Regions from separate parts of the Paenibacillus sp. JJ1722 genome, predicted to be linked through region 2. Evidence: riboswitches for the same ligand, from Rfam matches in the RefSeq annotation. Region 2 holds a riboswitch; each other region holds the start of a gene.
The links. A riboswitch is a leader RNA that binds a small molecule or an ion and turns the genes downstream of it on or off. The one in region 2 is predicted to bind cobalamin.
Positions count from the first base shown of each region.

Region 1: linked by a shared signal. The riboswitch ahead of cobJ (precorrin-3B C(17)-methyltransferase) and the one ahead of ACM1ND_RS26320 (ABC transporter substrate-binding protein) in region 2 are both predicted to bind cobalamin.
Region 3: linked by a shared signal. The riboswitch ahead of metE (5-methyltetrahydropteroyltriglutamate--homocysteine S-methyltransferase) and the one ahead of ACM1ND_RS26320 (ABC transporter substrate-binding protein) in region 2 are both predicted to bind cobalamin.

Region 1 is NZ_CP182500.1:5,656,769-5,661,994, reverse strand. Features, by position in the region: gene ACM1ND_RS25170 (uroporphyrinogen-III synthase) at 50-901, shown strand; gene ACM1ND_RS25165 (TIGR00730 family Rossman fold protein) at 1,108-1,662, shown strand; cobalamin riboswitch at 1,719-1,906, shown strand; gene cobJ (precorrin-3B C(17)-methyltransferase) at 2,217-4,013, shown strand; gene ACM1ND_RS25155 (sirohydrochlorin chelatase) at 4,106-5,179, shown strand; gene cobK (precorrin-6A reductase) at 5,176-5,226, shown strand, end outside.
Region 2 is NZ_CP182500.1:5,913,287-5,918,512, forward strand. Features, by position in the region: gene nikC (nickel transporter permease) at 1-606, opposite strand, end outside; gene nikB (nickel ABC transporter permease) at 621-1,550, opposite strand; gene ACM1ND_RS26320 (ABC transporter substrate-binding protein) at 1,566-3,146, opposite strand; cobalamin riboswitch at 3,363-3,567, opposite strand; gene ACM1ND_RS26325 (nucleobase:cation symporter-2 family protein) at 4,257-5,226, opposite strand, start outside.
Region 3 is NZ_CP182500.1:5,686,920-5,692,145, forward strand. Features, by position in the region: gene ACM1ND_RS25285 (anaerobic ribonucleoside triphosphate reductase) at 1-596, shown strand, start outside; gene nrdG (anaerobic ribonucleoside-triphosphate reductase activating protein) at 593-1,090, shown strand; cobalamin riboswitch at 1,267-1,463, shown strand; gene metE (5-methyltetrahydropteroyltriglutamate--homocysteine S-methyltransferase) at 1,623-3,941, shown strand; gene ACM1ND_RS25300 (DUF6985 domain-containing protein) at 4,029-4,562, opposite strand; gene ACM1ND_RS25305 (PadR family transcriptional regulator) at 4,945-5,226, shown strand, end outside.

The sequences.
Region 1 (5,226 bases), 260 kb from region 2:
TTGTATACTTGGTAGAAAGAAATACGACTTCTACAAGGGAGGCAACAGAATGGCACAACGCATGGCAGGTAAGAGAGTCGCTCTTGCTGGTCCCCGTAAAGCAGAAGAAATGGCGCTGCTAGTTGTGAAGATGGGGGGTGAGCCAGTACAGCGCCCGGCCCAGGGCACCGTTTTTTTGGATGATATCGAGCTGCGCAACGCTGTTGTATCGTGGGTGAAGCACCCTCCGGACTGGTACATCTTCACGACAGGTATGGGGCTGGATGCCCTGTTTGATATGGCAGAGGATATGGGCGTGGCCGAACAGATCATGGAGTTGCTGCAATCTTCCAACATTGCAGCGCGGGGCTACAAGACGGTCAATGGACTCAAAAAGCGTGGCTTTACGCCAGCAGTACGAGACGAGGACGGAAGTTTGATCGGATTGACAGGAGCTTTCGCCCCATACGATCTGAAGGGGAAGGAAGTACTGTTGCAACTGCATGGCGATCCAGCTCCACGGTTGGTAAAGTGGCTGGACGAGCAGGGGGCAGTGACCCGCCAGGTACTTCCTTATAAGCATATCCCACCTGAGGAAGCAAAATTGCAGGCGTTACTGGAGGATGTTATCCATCGTAATGTTGATGCTGTTACGTTTACAAGTGGTCCGCAAATCCGATTTTTGGCCCAATATGCCAGAGAGCAAAATCGAATCGAGGAGTTACTGGAAGCTTTTCGTGAGGATGTGATTGCTGTATCCGTAGGGAAGGTGACTGCACAGTCCATTGTGGAAGAAGGGATTGATCGAGTCGTGTTTCCAACCGAAGAGCGCATGGGCGCGATGATGGTGGAGCTGGGCAAATATTTTGAACATAACGATTCGGTGCATGGCTGTGGTCTGAAGATCGTGAATGGTCATTGAAATGAGATAGAAATTATAAATGCAGTATGCTAAAAAATGAACTTATATTTTGGGATACAGAGTAAAATAAAGATAAGGGCCTACGAGGTCTTTATCTTTTTTTGTTGGACATGCATCGACAAAGATTTTTGTTATAGCGAAAATGTTTATCTAATATAATGAATAAGTTTCGATGCATGATACTTAGGACAGGAGCTGAGACGTTAATGAATTCTATTTGCGTATTTGCCGGGTCCAGACCTGGACATTCATCGGTATATGTTGAGGCTGCAGGCAAGCTGGGGGAAGCCATGGCTCGCCATCATATCCGTCTGATCTATGGTGGCTCTAGCAGGGGGCTGATGGGAGAGGTGGCGGATGGAATGCTGGCGGGTGACGGTCAGGTCACTGGCATTATGCCCACCCTGTTATTTGATGCAGAGATCATTCATCGGGGAGTTACCGAATTTATTGAGGTAGCAAGCATGCATGAGCGTAAAGCGGCAATGAGCGAGATGGCCGATGCGTTTATCGCCCTTCCGGGTGGCTTGGGAACCTTCGAGGAGCTATTCGAGGTATTGTGCTGGGCGCAAATCGGGATTCATCGCAAGCCGATTGGGCTGCTGAATGTGAATGGATATTTTGACCCGTTAGTAGAAATGGTGCGTCATAGCGTGCAAGAAGGGTTTACCGGGGCTGAGCATCCAGCGTTATTAAGTATCTCTGCGGACCCGGACGAATTGCTACATATGTTAAAAAATAAAGCAGAGAACTTGAAATAAAGCGTTTTTCGTGCTTGCACAACTGATTGAGGCAAGGTTATGATAAGACCCATAATCAAATAGCGGACAGACAAGGTGCCTTTGCGGTTGAGCAAAGGGTAACAGGGAATCGGGTGCAAATCCCGAGCGGTCCCGCCACTGTAAGGAAGAGGATTTTTTAAAATGGTCACTCGTGAAAAACGGGGAAGACGAAAGAATCCGTTGATGCCAAGCCAGGAGACCTACCTTGATCTGTATGCACCGTTAACCTTCGCGGAGAGGATGGGTGTACGAAATCAGGAAATCAGGCACACGTTGCTTTTTCCATGTTGGCTAGAGGTTTGCGTGGATTTGAACGTGCAGCAGCGTTTGAAGCGTAAACAGTCAGATGGAAAACAACGGCAGGCTGGAGGAAGACAAATAGTGTCTTCTTACGCTGTTTGTTCGTCTGATGAGAGATGCGTACATAGAAACCCCATCCGGGCAGGATGGGGTTTTTTCGAGTTACACGATGTGCATAAATCATTGAAATAGATAGCATAGCTGCCCTGAAAAGGATGAATAGGAGGAGCACGATGAGCCCATTAGGAAAATTGCTGGTGATTGGATTTGGACCAGGAGATATGGAACATATCACAAAACGGGCGCTGGATGCGCTGGCCGAAAGTGAGGTCATTATCGGCTACAATACCTACGTTGATTTGATCCGTCCGTTGTTGAACGGACAGGAGATTGTACGCACAGGAATGACAGAGGAAGTGAGCCGTGCACAGGAGGCGGTTCGCCAAGCAGAGATGGGCAAGAAGGTAGCTGTCATTTCCAGTGGAGATGCGGGAGTCTATGGTATGGCAGGGCTGGTGTATGAGGTGCTGATGCAAAAAGGCTGGCGACGCGAGGACGGGGTTGAGGTAGAAGTCGTACCGGGGATCTCGGCTATTCAGTCCTGTGCATCACTGTTGGGGGCGCCAGTTATGCATGATGCGTGCACGATCAGTCTGAGTGATCATCTGACCCCATGGGAAACGATTGTGAAGCGCGTAGAAGCAGCGGCTTCGGCCGATTTTGTGATTGCATTATACAACCCGCGCAGTGGTCGGCGTACCCGCCAGATTGTGGAGACGCAGTCCATTTTGCTGCGTTACCGCGATCCGCAAACTCCAGTCGGGTTGGTGAAAAGTGCTTATCGTGAACGTCAGCAAGTTATTGTAACGACGCTGGAAGATATGCTGAACCATGACATTGGGATGCTGACGACTGTAATCATCGGCAATTCCTCGACGACAGTGTATGACGGCTTGATCGTGACTCCGCGCGGATATCAGCGCAAATACACATTAGATGCGACCGAGCAGGCACTCAAGCCGCACCAGCGTCTCCGCACGGAAGCGGAGCCGTGGTCGCTGGGCGCACAAGAGGATACACCGCAGGCAAGCGCAGCCCCGACTACGCCCGCTGGACCCTCCGCGAGCGGCGCTGCGGTTGCGACGCAGGCACGCCCGCAAGCGATGGCTGCCGTGCAGGCAACGAATGCTGTGCAAACCGGCGCAGCCCCAGCATCGCTGGCGGCAGAGGCACTAAGCCGCCTCGCTGTCGGCGGCAAGCTGCCTGGCGCAGCCAACGCTCGCTGGAGCGGGCAAGCGCCTACCGCCGAGAGCACCGCCGGAACGTCAGCGGTGGCCGGAGCGGGGGCTACGGCTGGAATGGCGACAGGCGGCTTTGGCAAGCCTGCGCTGTTTGAGGTGGGCGTTTCCCCGGGTGTGGGAAACAAGAAGTTCACCGCTCGTCAGATGGCGCTGCTCGCCGAGGTAGCGGGTGATGACGGCGAGCTGGAATACACGCCAGATCATCAGATCGTGCTGCGCGTGCCGTGTGCAGACCCCGAGGAACTGGTCGGACGGCTGCGGGATGAACGATTCATTGTCATGCCGATTGGCGATGTGTTTAAGGTGAAGGCGTGCGACTTCTGTAATATGGAGAAGGATGACGCTGTACCTGTGGCTGAGCATCTACAGGTTGTACTTGGCGGATTACAGGCACCCAAGGAAACGAGTATTGCATTGAACGGATGCGGTATGGCTTGCTATGGAGCGGTGCTGGAGGATATCGGAATCGTCTATCGCAAGGGAGGATACGATCTCTTCCTCGGCGGCAAAAAATTCGGCCGCAATGCTCATGCTGCTCAGCCTGTAGCGGAAGGAATTCCGGGTGATCAGATTACTGATATCGTGGAGAACGTCATTGCTGAATATAAGGAAAAAGGGCATCCGAATGAGCGTTTTCATAAATTTTTTAAACGTGTAGGTGTCGTTGCGGGTTTCCGGCATGAAGATGCACCAGCAACGGTAGAAGTGAATGCGGTTTGTGGTGATTAATGGAATGAAGGCCTGATGAACTGGATACAAGCATATATATAAAATAGGGCGTCATGCAGGTTATCCCTATTAAAGAGGAGGAAAAAACAGCAGTGGATGCAATATTGTTGGTTGGACATGGAAGTCGGGACCCGGAGGGGAACCAGGAGCTGCTGGAATTTGCACAGGCAGTGGCAGACCGGGTACCGGATATGTGCGTGGAAACCTGTTTCTTGGAGTTGGCACGTCCCAGCATTGCTGAAGGGATGCAAACATGTGTGGAGAAAGGGGCGACGCGTGTCGTTCTTATTCCGATTATCTTGTTCGCAGCGGTACATGCCAAAATTGATATTCCGATGGCTATTGACCGGGCAAAAGCAAAATATCCGCAGGTGGAATTTGTATACGGACGCCCGATTGGCGTTCACGAGAAAATCGTCAGCATTCTGCAAAGCCGCTTGAAAGAGGCCCGTCCGGTTGCGATTCCAGCGGGAATGAATAGCGCTGTAGAGGCATTTCCCGAGGTATCCGACGAAGAAACGGCGGTACTTGTGTTAGGACGCGGAAGTAGCGATCCAGATGCGAACAGTGACTTTTTCAAAATCACCCGTATGCTGTGGGAGCAGCTTTCTTATACGTGGGTAGAGAGCAGCTTTATCGGTGTGACGCAGCCTTCTTTTCCCGATGGATTGGAGCGTTGTGTACGATTGGGGGCCAAAAAGATTATCGTGCTTCCCTATTTTCTGTTCACGGGTGTGCTGATTAAGCGCATCGGAGAAATGACCCAGGAATTTGCCGAGGCTCACCCTACATTACAAGTGGAGATGGGCGGATATTTTGGTTTCCATCCCCAATTGATTGAACTGGTGCTGGAGCGAGCTAAGGAAGGCTTGTTTGGCAAGGTTACAGCCAATTGTGATAACTGCCAGTTCCGTCTGGAGGCGCAGGAGCACCACCATCATCACCACGATCACCATCACGATCATGATCACCATCATGAGCATGAGCACGACCATGAACATCATCATCATGCACATGAGCACGATCATCATGATCACCATACACACAGCCACGATCACACTCATGAGCATGTCCATGCTCACAGCCATGATGACCATGATCACCATCACGAGCATTCACATACGCCATCTGTAGTGAACGGAAGCGGGCAGGTGAAGGGCTCATGATATTCATGCTATGCGGAACGAGCGACGCTCGGGAATTGGCGCTGCAA
Region 2 (5,226 bases):
TCCGATATCCCATACCGCATAAACCAACAACTGTGGCAACGCTTGTGGCAATACATAACGTCTCAGTATACGTACGTGTGAATTGCCGGATAAACGGGCATACCGAACGTAGTCCTCCTGACAGGCTTTTTGAACCAGACTACGGATATACCGGACATAGCCCGCCCACCGTACCGCAATAATCGCAAGGGTCATGTTAACAAAACCCGGGCCCAAAATGCCCACAATTGCCACCGTTAAAATAATATCAGGAAAAGCCAATACGCCATCGATTCCCCGCATGATCAGCTGATCTACACGTCCACGCACATAACCAATGAGCAACCCTATAGGCAGACTGAAGCACAACGTAGCTACAGTAATTGCACATGCGATTAGCACGCTCGTCCGAATCCCGTAAATTAGCCGTGACAGCACATCCCGACCCAGATGATCCGTACCGAAAGGATATTTCCGACTGGGTGGTGCCAGACGGTTCAAAAGATCCACTTGAAGAGGATCATGAGGAGCGACCCATGGAGCCAATAACCCAAGCAGCACGATCAGACCAAAAAGTACGCCTCCTGCCAGCAAGCTCCCTTGAAAGGAAAGCCGTATCTTTTTCATTTTCAGCTTCCCCCTTAACGCAAACGTAGCCTCGGATCTATCGCCGTCTGGACCAAATCCACCAAACACTGAACACCTACAATTAAAAATACGGCAAAAATAACATACCCCTGAATCACCGGATAATCTCGCTGGGTAATCGCATCTATAAAATACTTACCTAACCCCGGCCATGAAAAAATGGTCTCGACGATGACATTACCTGCCAGCATAAATGATAGATTGGTACCTAGCAGTGTAATCATAGGCAGAACCGCATGCTTAAATATCTCAAAAAACAGGATATGCATACGTGAAAAGCCTCGAGCCTTCGCTGCTTTCACAAAATTCCGGTCACCCAGCTCCAGCATTTGAGCGCGCAGTACACGGGCTTGCACCGCTCCCAAACCTGCGCCAAGAGTCAGCGCTGGGAGCACTAGATGTGTCCAGTCCTCCCTTCCCATGGATGGGAGCCAGCCCAAGCGAACGGAGAATAGATAGATCAACAGAAAACCAAGCCAAAAAGAGGGAATCGACGATCCCAGCAGGGCAAACAGCCTGCCCAGACGATCCAGTGGGCCGCTGATTTTTAGCGAGGCAGCCAGTCCCAGCCCCAGCGTAAGCACCGTCATGACGGCAAAGCCCGCAGCAGCTAGCTCCACAGTAGCAGGCAGTCTGTTCCATAGTTCGGCTAGCACGGATTCCTTGGATACATACGAGGTGCCCCAATGCCCCGTGAACACATCTCGCAGCCAGTTCACATATTGAATATGAAGCGGCTCGTTTAAGCCCAGTTCCTGCCGTAGCGTCGTCAACGCCTCCTCAGAGGCAGGGACATTATGCGCGGTGAGCAAAATAGTAGCAGGGTCACCAGGAGCGAGCCGCATCAGTACAAAAGTCAGCGTGGATACAACGAATACAATGATGAGCAGCTGCGCCACACGTTCCAGTATAAAACGAATCATAGGATACGCAGCTCGTTATTCCGTAATATCAGATTGCGCTGTAATGTAGTAATACTCGATCGGATGGGGTGTAAAACCCTCCACCCCTTTTTTCACACCAAACACATTATCAGGATGCACAATGAACGACTGTGGCAAATCCGCATTGATGATATCCAGCGCTTGTAGTGTCACAGCATTACGCTGCGCTGTATCCTTCGCCAGCTTCAAGCTGTTAAGAATACTCTCTAGCGGTTTGGAACTATACCGGCTTACATTGGCTTCGCTTTTCGAAGAATAAAACATGTCCATAAAATATTGCGGCTCTCCTGTATGAGCAGTAAGCATGCTGTACATTGCAAAATCCCAATCGTTTTTGGTCAACGCCTCGTCGATATTTTCCACCTTGCGAATCTTGACCTGGATTCCCTCTTTCAGCAATTGGCTTTGGATGACCTCAGCCATAACAGAGAGCTCCGGACGCTGAGGGAAAGTCAGCAGCGTAACCTCGAACGGCTTGCCTTGCTTAGTCCATGTCCCTTGGGCGTCCTTCTGCCAGCCATCCTTCGTCAACAGCTGCTCTGCCGTTCCCCCCAGCGCTTTACGCTCAACTTTACCAAAGGGAAGAATGCTCGGGAATGGGCTGCTTGCTTCCGTACCGAAGCCCCTCATGACGGCGCTCACAATCGATGTGCGTGGAATCAGGCTGTCCACCACCTTACGGTTCGCCGCATCCTTGAATACTGGCGATTCCATATTGTACACGATCATATGGGTGCGCAAGGAGGGAGCCGACAGCACTTGTAGCTTGTCATTCTTTTTCAGTACCTCTGCATTATCAACCGGAATATCCGTCGCTACGTCCACCTCGCCGGATTGCAGCGCCATCAGACGCGAATTCCCGTCCGTAATGAACTTCATCGTCGCTTCAGCCAGTCGTGCCTTCTCGCCCCAATATCCGTCATAACGCTCTACGACCAACGATTGGTCCTTGTTGAACGCTTTGATTTTAAAGGCGCCTGTCATCGCTGGGTAACTCTGCTCATCTTTCATCGATGCCACATCCAGTACAATTGTCGATGGATCAGCTAGATTGGACACCAGCGCCGCGTTCGGCTGGTTTGTCGTGATTTTCAAAGCCAGCGGGCCGCTTACATCAATGGACTTCACATTCAGTAAATCCTTCGCCAGATGGCTTTTCTCGATAGAGCGCAGCAAAGACGCTTTTACACCTGCTGCATCCATACTCTTTCCATCATGAAAAGTGACTTTATCCTGCAAGCTGAACGTCCAAACTGTAGGACTATCCTGCTTCCACTCCTTTGCCAGCCAAGCCACAGGCTCCAGCTTTTCATTCAAACGTACCAGTGTCTCACCTGCACCGGATCGCATCACATCCCAGCTATTATCTCCGTGCGGGTCAACGCCTGACGGTTTCCATGTATACGCCATTACCAGCTTTTTATCTGTCGCTGTTTGTTGTGCTGACGCGTTTTCACCCTTGCCGGAGCTATCCGACGTCTTATTGCTGGCACATCCCGAAAGAGCCATAACTGCCAGCAACAGCATCACCCCTGTACATATCAACCATGAACGCCTGCTACGATTGCTAATCATTCAATGAATCCCCCTCTATCTTGTAAAATCATATAAACCTAACGCAAAACGCGAAAAAAGCATTCCGGACCACTTGATCAGCAGTCAGAAATGCTTTCATTATAAAATGTCAAAACTCACCTCGAAGCCAACTCCAAAAACATAGAAGGGATCGGATCGGTTTCAGACATTCCGTATGCAGCACGCCTAACCACCTCCCCAGCATCCCGTGGGTCTGACAGTGATGTCAAAACAGGCAGGTCTCCTGACTCCAGGCGCATCTTTCAGGCCTTCCCGGTTCTTCACAGTTCCAGTGGCTGTTCTGAAAGCTCCAGCAGTATCCTGCTGATGCCTGTATACAGTGGCGGGTCCGTGTCGGAATCTACCGAACTTCCCTTTTAAGTGAACACGCTCAACAACCATCTACATGGTCTCAACAAAACCTCGTACATAGAGTCGTCCGGCTCACACCTGTTTTCTTCCTTTATTTCTTTCCATTACGATCTTATTTTGTTGTCACAGGCTTGTCAATAAATGCTGCACAATAATTTAAATTTGAACGATGTGGCGAGAATGAAGGTGATGTCTATTCATTGCGTGCACGAAATGAACGTGCTAAAATTAGGTATATAGATAATCATCGTGTCCGTATACTAAAAAGAGTCTTCGCCGCGCCAACGGCAAAGACTCTTAGGACTTGAAAGGCTGTGGATCACCACCACGGCGCGCTGCATAACTAAATGTTAATGCAAACGAAACCCACCGTTAGGGGCCAACCTAATTACGCGGTGGGTTTTCGCTTGTTCCGAAATTTTCGACGTAGCCAGCGATAAAGTTTACGAATACTAAACACCAGGCTTAGTAACGTAACCATCCAACGCACCACATCGTAGCACGACACAAGTGTAACCATCGGCTTCACCCCCTTTCGGGAAGCTGCACCGTAGTCCGAAAACATCCACCACTATTCAAAATCCATAAGGTAAATTATACCACGACCTCGCCCACTACTCTAGCAAATTCCTCTAGTAAATAAATCAACTTAAGAGTTAACTTTAGCGCCACTGCACAGTCGGACAGGGTCAATATCTATATGTCCCCAGACGGCAAGGGTTTATTTATTCCTAATCATCAAACCTTCTGTGGAACCTCCTGAACCGTCACGCTTTTGACCGGTTCGCCCTGTTTTCTTGTCAAAACGATGTTCAAGACAATCGCTGTAATCGAACCCGAAACGATGCCATTTTGCAACAGCATTTTAGCAAAGCTCGGCAGCTGGTCGAACATTTGCGGCAGAACGGCAGAGCCTAGGCCCACGGCAATGCTGCATGCTGCGATCAGCAGATTGCTTTCTTTCCGTAGATCCACTTCTGACAAAATAGACATGCCTGATGCAGCGACCGAGCCGAACATGACGATCATCGCCCCGCCCAGCACAGCGTTAGGAATCACTGTCGTTAAGGCAGCCAGCTTAGGAAGCAAACCAAGAACAACCATGATACCGCCCGCAGCAAAAATAACGTTTCGCGATTTGACGCGCGTGAGTGAAATCAAACCAACATTTTGCGAGAAAGCTGTATAAGGAAACGCGTTAAAAATACCCCCAAGCATAATCGCAAGTCCTTCGGAACGCAGACCATTGACGATCTGCTTCTGCTCCACCTTCTGATCAATCGCTTTGCCTACTGCCAGATAAACGCCCGTTGACTCGACCATGCTGACAATATTGACGATAATCATCGTACAAACTGCCATAATGCTAAACTCTGGCTTACCAAAATAAAACGGCTGTGCAACACTCACCCATGAGGCCTCCGCCACGGGAGCAAAATGCACCATTCCCATTCCATAAGCAACCACTGTGCCCGCGAACAAACCAATAAGCACGGAAATCGAGCGCAAAAAGCCTTTTGCCAACCGATTCACAAGCAGAATAACCAGTAGTGTGACTAACGCCAACAGTAAATTACGTGGCTGTCCAAAGTCCGAACTGCCCTGGCCCCCTGCTACATTGTTCATCGCCACCGGAATAAGGGATAGACCGATAATCGTAACGACCGAACCTGTAACCACCGTGGGGAAAAAGCGTAGCAGCTTGCCA
Region 3 (5,226 bases), 230 kb from region 2:
ACGGGGAGGATGATTTCGTATACCGCGAGGCACAGCGAATCATCACTTCCATGCGCGTGTATTGCGATCGAATGAGTGAATATCACAATTTAAATATTACATTGTTCGCTACGCCTGCCGAAGGTCTGTCGGGCAAGTTCACATTGCTGGATCAACGTGATTTCGGGATTATCCCTGAGGTAAATGATCGAGAATATTACACGAATTCTTTTCATATTCCCGTGTATTATACGCTCCCGGCTGCTCGTAAAATCAGCTTGGAAGCTCCGTTCCATAACCTCTGCAACGCTGGTGCGATTTCATACATCGAGCTGGATGGTAACGCGCGGAATAACCCGGATGCGTTTCTTAAAATTGTTCAGTACGCGCTGCATCAGAACATCGGCTATTTCTCTATCAACCACCCGGTGGATCGTTGTACGGAATGTGGTTATGAAGGGATTATCGGGACAAGCTGCCCCCAATGCGGCACAGATGAGGAGCATACACACTTTCAGCGCTTACGTCGGGTAACCGGATATCTGACAGGAGATTATACCGTTCGCTTTAATGCTGCAAAACAGGCAGAAGTTCGAGACCGGGTGAAACATAAGTGAATTTGTGTGGCTACATTCCGGAATCTCTGAACGAAGGATACGGCCTGCGCACTGTCGTGTTTATTAGCGGTTGCCGTCATGCCTGTCCCGGATGCTTTAATCCAGCGTCGTGGAGCTTCCGTGCAGGTGAGCCATTTACACCCCAACGACAACAGGAAGTCATTCGTGACATCATGGATAATCCGTTGTTGGACGGACTGACTCTCTGCGGGGGAGATCCGTTTTTCTCAGCAGCAGAATGCTCGCAATTTGTGCGTGACTTCCGCGAGGCCTGTCCCGACCGAACCGTGTGGGCTTATACTGGCTTTGTCTATGAAGATTTACTCACAGATCAGGAGCGACAGGAGCTAGCGCTTTTGTGCGATGTGATTGTGGATGGTCGTTTTGTAGAACAGCAAAAGGACCTGACCCTTCCCTTCCGGGGCAGTCGCAACCAGCGTCTGGTAGATGTAAAAGCCAGTATTCAGGCAGGCTATACCGTTTCATTGGCTTAACGCGAAGTTTACCCGGCAAGATGCTATATATCTAAGACAAGTCCCCATCATGGGTAAGGCTTGTCTTTTTTTCATATAGCTAACTGTTTCCATTGGAGTTTCTATTGCGCATCCTGTAAGTTTCACTTATGATGGTGAACAAGTATACGAGTGCATAATTATTCGTCATACCTTAACCGCATAGCTTGGAGATAGGTGTCTGTTCTATTCAGATCAGGCTTAAAAGGGAAGCCGGTGCAAATCCGGCACGGTCCCGCCACTGTAAACGGGGAACTTTCAGCTGTTCATATATCCACTGGTCCACAGACCGGGAAGGAATGCTGAGAGTCATGATCCGTAAGTCAGGAGACCTGCCTATTTTAACAACATCGCAAGTACCTACGGAAGATAGGGAGGTGTTAAGAGCAGTCGCCGTATTTTTGATTTTTTAATCACGGAGGCATTCTTTCCCCTACTTATTTTTAACTCTGGGGGAAGAATGCCTTTTTTGGTACGTAAAAATAAAACAGCTACCCACTAGGAGGAAAAGTACATGTCCATTATTGAATGGCCTGAATTGTCCGGCTTGATTAGCAGTAATCTGGGATATCCGCGTATCGGCGAAAACCGGGAATGGAAGAAAGCACTGGAACGCTTCTGGAACGGCAGCATTAACGAAAGCGAACTGCAGACGGAGATGAAAAGATTACGGTTGGAGCATCTGAGCAAGCAGCGTGACAAGGGGATTGATCGCATTCCTGTCGGAGACTTCTCCTATTACGATCACATGCTGGATACATCTGTAATGTTCGGTCTGGTACCCGAACGGTTCAACCATCGTCCCGCAGGTCCGGTTCCTCTGTCCGTGTATTTTGGGATCGCTCGTGGACAGAAGGGAGCAACCGCCAGTGAAATGACCAAATGGATGAATACCAATTATCACTACATCGTTCCTGAATTGGCAAACGCAGTCCCGGTGTTCACTGAAAATAAACCCTTACAGGCTTATCGTGAAGCAAAACAAGAACTAGGCATTGATGGGAAACCGGTCCTCATCGGCCCCTATTCATTCGTTACCTTATCCAAAGGCTATGATCGTAAGGATTTGGCCACCATCGTACGAAGCTTCCTGCCACTGTACACCCGTATCCTGTCTGAACTAGCGGCAGAAGGCGTTCAGTGGGTCCAAATCGATGAACCTGTCCTAACCACCTCATTCCCGGCAGAGGATTTGGACATTATTCAGGAAGTCTATGAAGCTTTGACTCAAGCTGCGCCCTCCTTGAATATAATGCTGCAAACCTACTTTGGCAGCCTGGACCATTATGAGCGTCTGTCCGCACTTCCGGTACAGGGATTGGGTCTTGATTTTGTGTATGATGATGGCGAAAATCTTCAGCATATATTGCAGCATGGCTTCCCTAAAGGAAAAACGCTGGGCGCTGGGGTTATTGACGGGCGCAATATATGGCGAAGCGACCTGAACGCTGTGGCTGCCCTGCTGGGTCAGTTAGCAGAACAAACCACTGCCGCACAGCTTATCGTACAGCCATCATGCAGTCTGCTGCATGTGCCAGTCAGTCTGGAGGCAGAGCACAAGCTGGACAAGGAGCTGGTGCAAGCGCTGGCCTTTGCCGATGAAAAGCTGGAGGAAATCGCCGTCCTGACGGCTGCACTTGGCAAACACGATCCTTCCGCACTCGCCAAGCTTGAGCAAAGTGCGGATGCGGTAGCCCGTTTCAACAGTTCAGCGGCACGCGTACAGACAGCTGCCGATCTGGCCGACCTGTTGGCAAAAGAGCCTCTGTCACGCAGCGTTCCTTTCGCCGAGCGTCGTGAGATTCAGCAAAATAAGCTGAAGTTGCCTCCACTGCCTACGACGACCATTGGTAGCTTCCCGCAAACCGCCGAGATCCGCAAGGCCCGCCTGCACTATCGCAAAGGAGAATGGTCAGCCGAGCAATACCGGGCGTTCATCCAACAGCAAATTAAGGAATGGATTGATATTCAAGAGGACATTGGCATTGACGTGCTTGTTCATGGAGAATTTGAGCGGACCGATATGGTTGAATTTTTTGGCGAAAAGCTGAACGGCTTTGCTTTTACGCAAAACGGATGGGTGCAGTCCTACGGCTCCCGCTGTGTTAAACCGCCGATTATATACGGAGACGTTTCCTTCGATCAGCCCATGACCGTGGAAGAAACGGCATTCGCCCAATCGTTAACTTCCAAGCCTGTTAAGGGAATGCTTACAGGCCCTGTGACCATTTTGAACTGGTCTTTTGAACGTAACGATATTCCTCGTAGTCAAGTTGCTTTACAGTTGGCTCTGGCATTACGGGCAGAGGTAGAGGCACTGGAACAAGCGGGCATCGGCATGATTCAGGTCGATGAGCCTGCAATTCGTGAAGGGCTTCCACTGAAAAAAGAACAACAGCAAGCCTATCTGGACTGGGCGGTTCAAGCCTTCCTTGTGACCACGGCCACCGTTGAACCTGCGACCCAAATCCATACGCACATGTGCTATTCCGAATTTCAGCATATGATTCAGTCCATCTCCGATATGGATGCCGACGTCATATCTATTGAAACTTCGCGAAGTCACGGAGAACTGATTGTCAGCTTTGAAGATCAGGTATACGACAAGGGCATCGGTCTGGGCGTGTACGATATCCACAGTCCGCGCATCCCCGATGTATCTGAAATGCTAAGCATGATCCAGCGTGCTCTGCGCGTACTGCCATCAGATTTGTTCTGGGTTAATCCGGACTGTGGTCTGAAAACCCGCACCAAGGAGGAATCTATCGCCGCCTTGCGACTAATGGTACAAGCGGCTCAAGCAGCCCGGGCTGCATTGGCTGTATCCAACTAATCTTTTTATCGTATCGAATCGCACCATCATTTCACCATATCCTATTCCCCTTTCCGGCCCTTTTTGGTAAAAGCCGGGAAGGGGGATTTATTCTAGGTCATATAATGTATAAACGCCTTGAATATGCTCCATTTTCATCTGCTTCATATGTACGCCTAAGCCATGTTCTTGATCCCAGGAGCAACTAAAATTCAAATACAGTTCATCCTTTGCCGATGAGTCGGAAATCAGTATAGACACAAGCTGTATTCGATCCAGCAATTGTTCCGGCCGCTCCACATAAGGCGCATATTCATCTGGGTCCTCTCCCCATATACTGTAAGCATTCCGGTACTTTTCCACTATGCCAGCATAATGATGGTGTATGGACTCCAACACTTGAGGATGAATAGCTGACGAATATTCCATATACTGCTCCCATGTGTTTTTTTGCAACTGTGTAGGTTCTTCTATAGTCTGTGCCTGTTCTTCGGAGTCAGCCCCCACGATAAATTCGACTTCTACTTCCGAGGGCTGCCCGCAAAAATTAAGATGTACTACACCACGCAGAACAATCTCCTCAGATACATCCCAAGACTCATCATCCTGTTCCAGTTCCATATACCAATGTTTCCAATCCACCCTTTACCCACCTCTTCATAAAAAGTAATATTTAACCCTATTGAATACTTTACAATCTATCATTTTAATGAATGAAATTAAAGTAGCATCCTATTTGTGCTCCCAGCCATATTTCGAGTAATTTCCAAATAAAAATACTTTTTTCTACAACATTCGCTATTCAATAAAGCCTCCAAGAAAGAAAATCTGCCCATTTTGGCACAAATATTTTATTATTAAAAATTTAGTACCTTGCATTAATCAGTACATGATGTTAAATTATACCTGACTACTGTTCTATAATTAGTACCCGTGACAAATTATGCACAAACACACGTTTCTTCCCCTTATTCCGAACGACACCTATGAATTATTGATAACATCCAGGAAGGGAGCACCGCTCGTGAATGTGAACATCCAATTCAAAAAAGGGGTACTGGAACTGTGCGTTCTAGTTCTAATTGGACGCAGAGACCGTTATGGCTACGAGTTGGCTCAAGCCGTCTCCCGTCATATTGAAGTAGCTGAGGGAGCCCTATATCCATTGCTCCGCCGTCTGGTATCAGAAGGATACTGCACAACGTATTTACAGGAATCGACCGAGGGACCTCCCCGCAAATATTATCGGCTGACTGATACTGGAAGCCATTATACAAGAATACTTACGCGGGAATGGAATGATTTT